One region of the Caproicibacter sp. BJN0012 genome, then DNA from elsewhere that is predicted to be linked to it. Evidence: riboswitches for the same ligand, from Rfam matches in the RefSeq annotation. Region 1 holds a riboswitch; the other holds the start of a gene.
The links. Region 1 has a riboswitch for nickel and cobalt ahead of VA597_RS15760 (cation-translocating P-type ATPase). Riboswitches for the same ligand answer to the same signal wherever they lie in the genome.
Positions count from the first base shown of each region.

Region 2: another riboswitch for nickel and cobalt. It lies ahead of VA597_RS13405 (cation-translocating P-type ATPase); the one in region 1 lies ahead of VA597_RS15760 (cation-translocating P-type ATPase).

Region 1 is NZ_CP142518.1:3,208,084-3,211,948, forward strand. It holds gene VA597_RS15760 (cation-translocating P-type ATPase) at 1-2,271, opposite strand, end outside; NiCo riboswitch at 2,378-2,468, opposite strand; gene VA597_RS15765 (DedA family protein) at 2,592-3,203, opposite strand; gene VA597_RS15770 (phosphatase PAP2 family protein) at 3,217-3,843, opposite strand; gene VA597_RS15775 (zinc ribbon domain-containing protein) at 3,851-3,865, opposite strand, start outside.
Region 2 is NZ_CP142518.1:2,749,892-2,753,756, forward strand. It holds gene VA597_RS13405 (cation-translocating P-type ATPase) at 1-1,561, opposite strand, end outside; NiCo riboswitch at 1,670-1,763, opposite strand; partial or broken gene VA597_RS13410 (cupin domain-containing protein) at 1,969-2,138, shown strand; gene VA597_RS13415 (metallophosphoesterase family protein) at 2,276-3,760, opposite strand.

The DNA.
Region 1 (3,865 bases):
CAGATTGCTTAGAAAAATAATGGAAAGGCCCATTGCACGGGCAACCGGAGCGTTTACGGCTGGATCTGCCATAAGAACCGTATAATAGGTTCCAAAAGAAGAGGCAAAAACCGTCAGCCCCTGCAGAATGCTTCTGAAGAGACCTTTCGCTCTCATCAGTTTTTCTTTCGGATCACGGGGATCGCGTTCCATCACATTCTGTTCCGCGGGCTGCCGTTCAAAAATGATGGAGCAGGTCGGGTCGATAATCAGTTCCAAAAGGACGACATGGATGGGCAGTAACATAAGGTTCGCCGGATTTACTTTCAGAAGAGGGGCCAACAGACAGGAAAACGCGATTGGAATGTGAATCGTGAACACATATCCGACCGCTTTTTTGATGTTGTCGTAAATCCGCCTGCCGTCCCTGATGGTATCCACAATCGTCGAAAAATTATCGTCAAGCAGGATGAGATCGGCGGCTTCGCGGGACACCTCCGAACCGCGCTTTCCCATCGCGATGCCGATATCGGCATATTTGAGCGCGGGGGCGTCGTTGACCCCGTCGCCCGTCATTGCCACGATCTCGCCGTTTGCCTTGAAAGCCTTCACGATGCGCATCTTATGCTCCGGGACGACGCGGGAAAAAATGCTGACGGAACGGACACGTCTCTGAAGTTCCTCATCCGTCATCCGGTCGATCTCGTCGCCAGTGACGGATTTCCCGCATGGCATGCCGATCTGCTTCGCGATCGCGCCTGCCGTGATGCCGTTGTCGCCCGTAATCATCACAACGCGGACGCCTGCCTTCCTGCAGCGGAGGATATCCGCTTTTACGGATTCCCTCGGAGGATCCGCAAGGCCAACCAATCCGCAGAACTGAAGGCGGCATTGGGCCAAAGAAGCGGGAACTTCGCCCGCCGTTCCAACGTCCATTCTGCCAACCGCGATCACGCGGAGCCCGCGTGCCGCCATATCGGCGGCTTTTTCCTGCGCTTTGTCCCGTTCGTCCGAATTGAGATTACATAAAGCGAGGACCTTTTCCGGCGAGCCTTTCGCGGCGATCAGGATTTCATTGCCGCGTCTCCAGACATGGCCCATCATTTTTGCCTCATGAGTGAAGGAATATTCCCGAATCAGCTTGCCGCCGAACAGGAAATCCCTGGACAGGCCCCTGCCTTCACAATACGAAATCATGGCCTTTTCCATAGGGTCATATGCGTCCGGTTCGCAGGCCATCCCCATGACCGCGCAGAGGTCCCGCTCTTTGTTTTCCTCTGTCCACGTATCGCATACGGTCATCTGATTCATCGTAATGGTGCCGGTCTTATCAACGCAAAGAACCGACACGGCGCCGAGCGTTTCCACGGAAGCCAGCCTGCGCATCAGCGAATGCTTTTTTGCAAGCCGCCATGCGCCCATGGAAAGGAAGACTGTCAAAATAACCGGGAACTCTTCCGGGATCATGGCCATGGCGAGCGTGACGCCGGAAAGGATGCTTTCGATCAGCCTGTCGGTAAATTGGTGGTCCGGGATATTCAGCCAGGTGAAGCAGCCTACCAATACAAACAGGACCGCCGCAATAACCGCGCAAAGCTTCACGAGCCCGCGGGTCTGCCTCTGAAGCGGCGACGGGGCTTCCGGTGCGCCGACGACATTTGTACCGATTTTCCCGAACTCGGTGGCTTTGCCGATTTGATCCACGCGGACCAGCGCGCTTCCCTGCGTCACAAGAGTCCCCGCGTAGCAGTGGTCGCGCCGCCAGTGCCCGCCGTCTGCATCGGCGGTCCCGAGCGCGACCTTCCAAACGCCTTCCGCTTCGCCCGTCATGGACGACTCGTCGACGCACAAATCGTTCGCCTGAAGGATCTCCCCGTCCGCCGGGATCTTGTCGCCTTCGGCAATCAGCATGATATCCTCCGGGACAAGATCGGCGCTGTCGATCCGCCGCTCCGCTCCGTCCCGCAGCACCGTAATGCGCGGCGCCGCGAGATCCTTTAAGGCGTTCAGAGTCTTGTCGGTTTTCCAGCCCTGAATCACATCGATACTGATCATACCCGATACAAAGATCAGCATAACAACTCCGTCGCGCGGCTCACCCAGCAAAAAATAGATGACCGCCGTCACGATGAGCAGCAAAAACATAGGTTCCGACAAGGCTTTCAAAATCTCTTGAAGAACATTCTTTTTCTTTTTCGGAATCAATTCGTTCCTGCCGAATCGCTTTTGACGTTGCACGGCTTCCGCCGTTGTCAGGCCGGTTGGATTTATGGTTTTCTTTCGTTCTGTCATAAAAGTTACCTCCATCATGCTTCTCAGCATTTATGCGACAGCTCTATGGCATTGCAAAGATACAGCTGCAGCCTCAAAAGGGTACAAAAATACCTGTGAGACAACATACTGTCCCACAGGTTCTGATCAACCTGTTGCCGCGAGGCCCAGCCCCATAAACCCAATATCGGGTTTATCGCCTGCTCAGTTTGTACTGTAGATTAAATGCAGCGCAGAGAGATGAAAGATATTTTATCATATTCATTTACTCACGTCAAGTGATTAAAAACAAAAATATAAGATTCCTATCATGAATTTTATGGCGGATCCTGAGAGAAAACCTATTTTTGATTTTTCCTTTTTTTAGAAATCCAAACAACAAAACCGACCCCTCCGACCGCCATCACGGCGAGAGCAATGTAGGTATAGAGATTCATGGATTGGCTGACGCGTTCCCAGCCGGCTCCGGCAAAAGCGCCCAGCAGCACCAGAACCACATTCCAAATTGCGGAGCCGAGGATAGTGTACAAAAGGAACCTGCCTCTGCGCATCCGCGCCATCCCCGCAGGGATGGAGATGAGGCTTCGGACTAATGGAATAAACCGGCAAAAAAAGACGGTGGAGGCACCGCGCCGATTAAACCAGTTATCCGCCCGTTCCACATCCCCTTTTTTCAGCCCGAGGACATGTCCCCATTTCCCGATGAACCTGTCCATTTTCTCGGCCGGAAGCAGCCGTCCGACGCCGTAAAGGACGATTGCCCCGGCCACCGACCCGATGGTGGCGGACAAGGTGACGATCCAGATGTTCATGCTGGTGTAAGTGGTCATGAAGCCGCCGAAAGTCAGGATCAGCTCGGACGGAATGGGAGGAAACAGGTTCTCGATTGCGATCAGCAGTGCTATCCCCACGTATCCGTACTGGTTCATAATATGGATGACCCATTCCTGCATTTTGAACTTCCTTTCAAAAATCCGAGTTTTTAATCTTTGCTTGTCTGCCGTTCCAAAGCGAGTAAACCAGCAGGGATATGGCGGCCCCGAACAGCCAGCCGCCCAGAACATCGCTCGCATAGTGGACGCCCAGATAGACTCGGCTGAATCCGATCAGGCCCGCCAAGGCGATGCACAGGGAAGAAAGAAATAGTTTTCGGGAAAAACTTCCAAGATACCGGATGATCATCAAGATCAGCATGACATAGAGCGACGCGTTGATCATCGCATGGCCGCTGGGAAAGCTGTAGCCCGTTTCGCTGATCAGCCGGAGGACATTCGGGCGTCCCCTCGCGAAAATCTGCTTCAGGAGGACGTTGAACACACCGGACATTATCACTACCGCCGAAGTAGGCAGTGCGATGGTTCTCCTCGTTTTTGGTGCGAGAAACAGTGACAGGCAGAACACAATTACAGTAATTGGATCGCCGAGATGGGTGATCACCTTCATCATTGCAGTCAAAACGGGTGACATATTTTCCACTGCTTCCCCATAAAACCATCCTTCAAAGCGAATAGTGATTCCGGCATAGATACATACAGCGAGCATCGCAAATAAAATGACCGGCATCACCACAAGCCATATGATGCGTTTATTCATCCCGTCCCTACTCTCCTCCATC
Region 2 (3,865 bases), 460 kb from region 1:
GTATCCCGACCTGTCTAGCGATGGAGCTGGCGGTGATGCCGTTGTCGCCCGTAATCATCACGACGCGGACGCCGGCCTGTGTGCAGCACCGGATGTCTTCCCTCACCGACGCCCTCGGGGGATCGGCAAGGCCGACCAGACCGCGCAGCCGCAGCCTGCAGTCGGGCAATGTCTCCGGTATGCTGTCGCCGAACGGCAGTTCCGTCTCACCTACTGCAATCACCCGCAAGCCCTGCCGGGACATTCCGCCCGACTTGGCCTGAACGGCGTCCCCTTCAGCATCCGTTAGCGCGCACAGCCGCAGGATCTTCTCCGGCGAACCTTTCGCAGCGACGATGATACGCTCTTCCCGTTTCCAGACATGGCCCATCATCTTGGCTTCGTTAGTAAACGGATATTCCCTGACAAGCTCACCGGAAAACAACTGCCCGCGCGTGATTCCGAGGCTCTCGCAGTGGGCGAACATCGCCTGTTCCATCGGGTCGTAGGCCTCGGTTTCACACGCCATGCCCATGATCTCGCCCAGATGCTTTTCGTCGCCGTCCACTGCCCAGGTTTCTCGGACAGCCATTTTGTTCATCGTAATCGTGCCGGTCTTATCCACGCAGAGGACGGAAACCGCGCCGAGCGTTTCCACCGCGGGGAGCTTTCGTACCAGCGACTGCTTTTTGGCAAGCCGCCAGGCGCCCATGGAAAGGAACACGGTGAGGATGACCGGGAATTCCTCCGGGATCATTGCCATGGCCAGCGTGACGCCGGAGAGGATGCTCTCGATCAGCCGGTCCCTGAAGGAATGGTCGGGGATGTTCAGCCACGTGGCGCAGCCGACCAGCACGAACAGAACGGCGGCGATGCCTGCGCAGAGCTGCACCAATCTGCCGGTCTGCTTCTGCAGCGGCGTCGGGTTCTCGGGCGCGTTCGCCACGTTCGTTCCGATCTTTCCGTATTCGGTCGCCGCGCCGATTTTCCCGACCCGGACCAGGGCGCTGCCTTGCAGGACAAGTGTGCCTGCATAGCAATAGTCGCGCCGCCACGTATCCGGCTGCTTCTCCGCAGAATCGGCAACGACTTTCCAGACGCCCTCCGCTTCGCCGGTCAGGGAGGATTCATCGACGCACAGATCGCTTGCCCGGACGACTTCTCCGTCGGCCGGGATCTTGACGCCCTCAGCGATCAGCATGAGGTCGCCCGGAACCAGATCGGCACTGCTGATCGTCTTTTCTTCGCCGTCCCGTATCACCCGGACACGCGGCGCGGAGAGATCCTTCAGGGCCTCGAGCGTTTTATCCGTTTTCCTTTCCTGGATCACATCGATGCCGATGATGCCAACGACAAAAATCAGCATAATTGCCCCATCGCGGGGTTCTCCCAAGAAAAAGTAGATCGCGGCTGCAATCAACAGGAGAAGGAACATAGGCTCGCTGGCGGTGTGAAGTATCTTGCTGAAGAAGCTTTGTCTTTTTTGCGGCGTCAACTCATTCTTGCCGAATCTTTCCTGTAATTCCCGAGCCTTTTCAGTGGTAAGGCCATACGAAACCGGCGCTTGCTCTTGGTTTGTCATATCAGTTACCTCCGTGTCGCCTCACGGCGTTCATAAGATAGCTCTATGGCACTCCATAAATCCAGTTATTCCAAGATATGTATAAAAAAACACATCCATGGAACATACAACTGTCCCACAGATGTGATACGAGTCAATCTGTTGCCGTCACCGGCCCAGCCCCACAAACCTATCGGTTCATCGCCTGCTCAGTTTGTACTGTAGATTAAAATGCAGTGCAAAGAGATTCTTCAATGATACTATATGGAGAATAGTTTGTCAAGGTGTAATCAGATGTGAAAAAACGAGGATTAAACATCGAACTTAATGATAATTTCTTTCCGCTTCTAAAGCGCTTTCTCAAAGGACAATTTATAATATGAGTCAAAGCAATGGGAAAGGAGTAGAAAGCTGTGCCTGAGGAATGAAAGGATTACGGGCCCATACCAATTGTGGTAAATATTGAAAAGCAATGCATTCCGCACTGCCTTGTGGACAGGAAACCACCTTCAGCTAACGTTGATGAGTATCAATATGAACGATGACATCGGGCTTGAAATGCAACGTTGACCAGTTTATTCGGATCGAACCGGGAGAAAGGGGTTGTAAGAATCGGTGATTATTTTGACCTTATTCGAAGTTCAGAGCTTTCTTAACTACGTATTACAAAAAATCCGCCTCGCGGGATGTTTCCCGCGAGGCGGATAACAATCCATATTACAGGTTCCCGTTTTTTCAGCCCTTGCCTGCATGCAGTTCTTTTTGTCTTTTAGCCATGTATCTGCCGGTATCTTTCACCAAGATCCAAAGAACGGCAAGACGACTTTCCAATTTTAAGAACAGTAATGTAAGCAAAAGGAGTACAAGCAATGCAAATCCCACAATAAATAAGACCGCCGCCGCCTGATTTTCCTGATACATGGCCTTTACGAAGAGAGAAACCGTCGCCGCATACCTTTGCAGGATAAGATTCGGCAGAGAGGGCAGTTGGACCAACGTCAGCGTATCCGCCGATCCGGCTTTGGCGATCAGATAATGGTAATAGCTGTTCTGCGTCATCAGCTCCGCGCCGGCGCCTCCGCTGATGAGATATCTGACTCCGTTCCTGGTGTAATCAAAATAACTGTGGATATGGGAGAGATAGACCATATCGACCTTATATTTCGTCATGAGGTTTTCAAACCGTTCGGCTTCCTGCTTGGTCTGAAAGCCGTGGTCTATGCTTTCGTCTTCGCTGTAAGCTTCCAGCTTCTGCTCGACAAAGCCGCCCTCCTTTTTGACCTTATCCGTGTAGGCCTGGATCTCATTGGGCTTGACGCCGCTTCTCGGATCTGCCGGAGGCACATGGGATATTACATAAATCCGTTTTCCCTGCGCTTTTTGCAGGTCCCTTTCGAGCCAGGCGTATTGCTTGTCCGGTATTGCCTGCTTTTCGGCATATCCGCGTGAGCTGTCAAGAAACGCGAAATGATTGCCTCCGAAATCAAACGAGTAATACTCCGGCCCGTAAAGTTTTTGATAGGTCTCGCGCCCGTTCCCGCGAATATCGTGGTTTCCCAGCGTCGTGCACAGAGTTGCAGAAATCCCGGACGTCATCTCATCAAAGATCTTATATTGATTTGGCTTTCCGCTGTAAACAAGATCGCCGTTGTCGATTACAAAAGCCGGTTTCAGCGCATTGACCTGGTCGATGATCTTTCCAAAGGTCTCGTAGCCGTCCCTGCTGTCGCCGAGGATGACATAGCTGCCGTCCGCCGTTTCACTTGGCTGAGCGGGAATGATCCGCTTGGTTTCTCCCGCACTCAGATCCATCGAAAATTCCAAGGTATTTACCGTGATCCTGGCGGGTTTGAGGTCTTTATCGATGCTTGACGAATAAAAACTCGGGCTGATATTTTCAATGGAGATCCGCAAATTCCGAACGGGCGCATTTGTTTTCACTGTAACGGTAGGCAGAGGGGATAGAGCCCTTATCACGAGCCGGTCCCCGCCATCGTCTTTTTGTATCCCTTTTACAAAACCTCCGTGTACCGTTACGTTGACGTCGTTCCAGATATATGAGGAGGAAGAATCGTCCGGGTTATAGCTGAGCGGTACCGGGGTAAAACCGGAATTGATATTGTACACGTGATAAGAGTTATACAGAAAAAGGCCCGCGGCCGCGGCAAGGCATAGAACCAATGCAAATGTAATGATTTTCAGCGCCCTTTTCAGCTTCATCTTTTTCACCTCGGAATGATTTCGATCTTTTAGAATTACTATTTCCAGCAAGAATGATTCCTATCATGACGGCTGAAACAATTCCCAGAACGCCGCCGGCCAGGA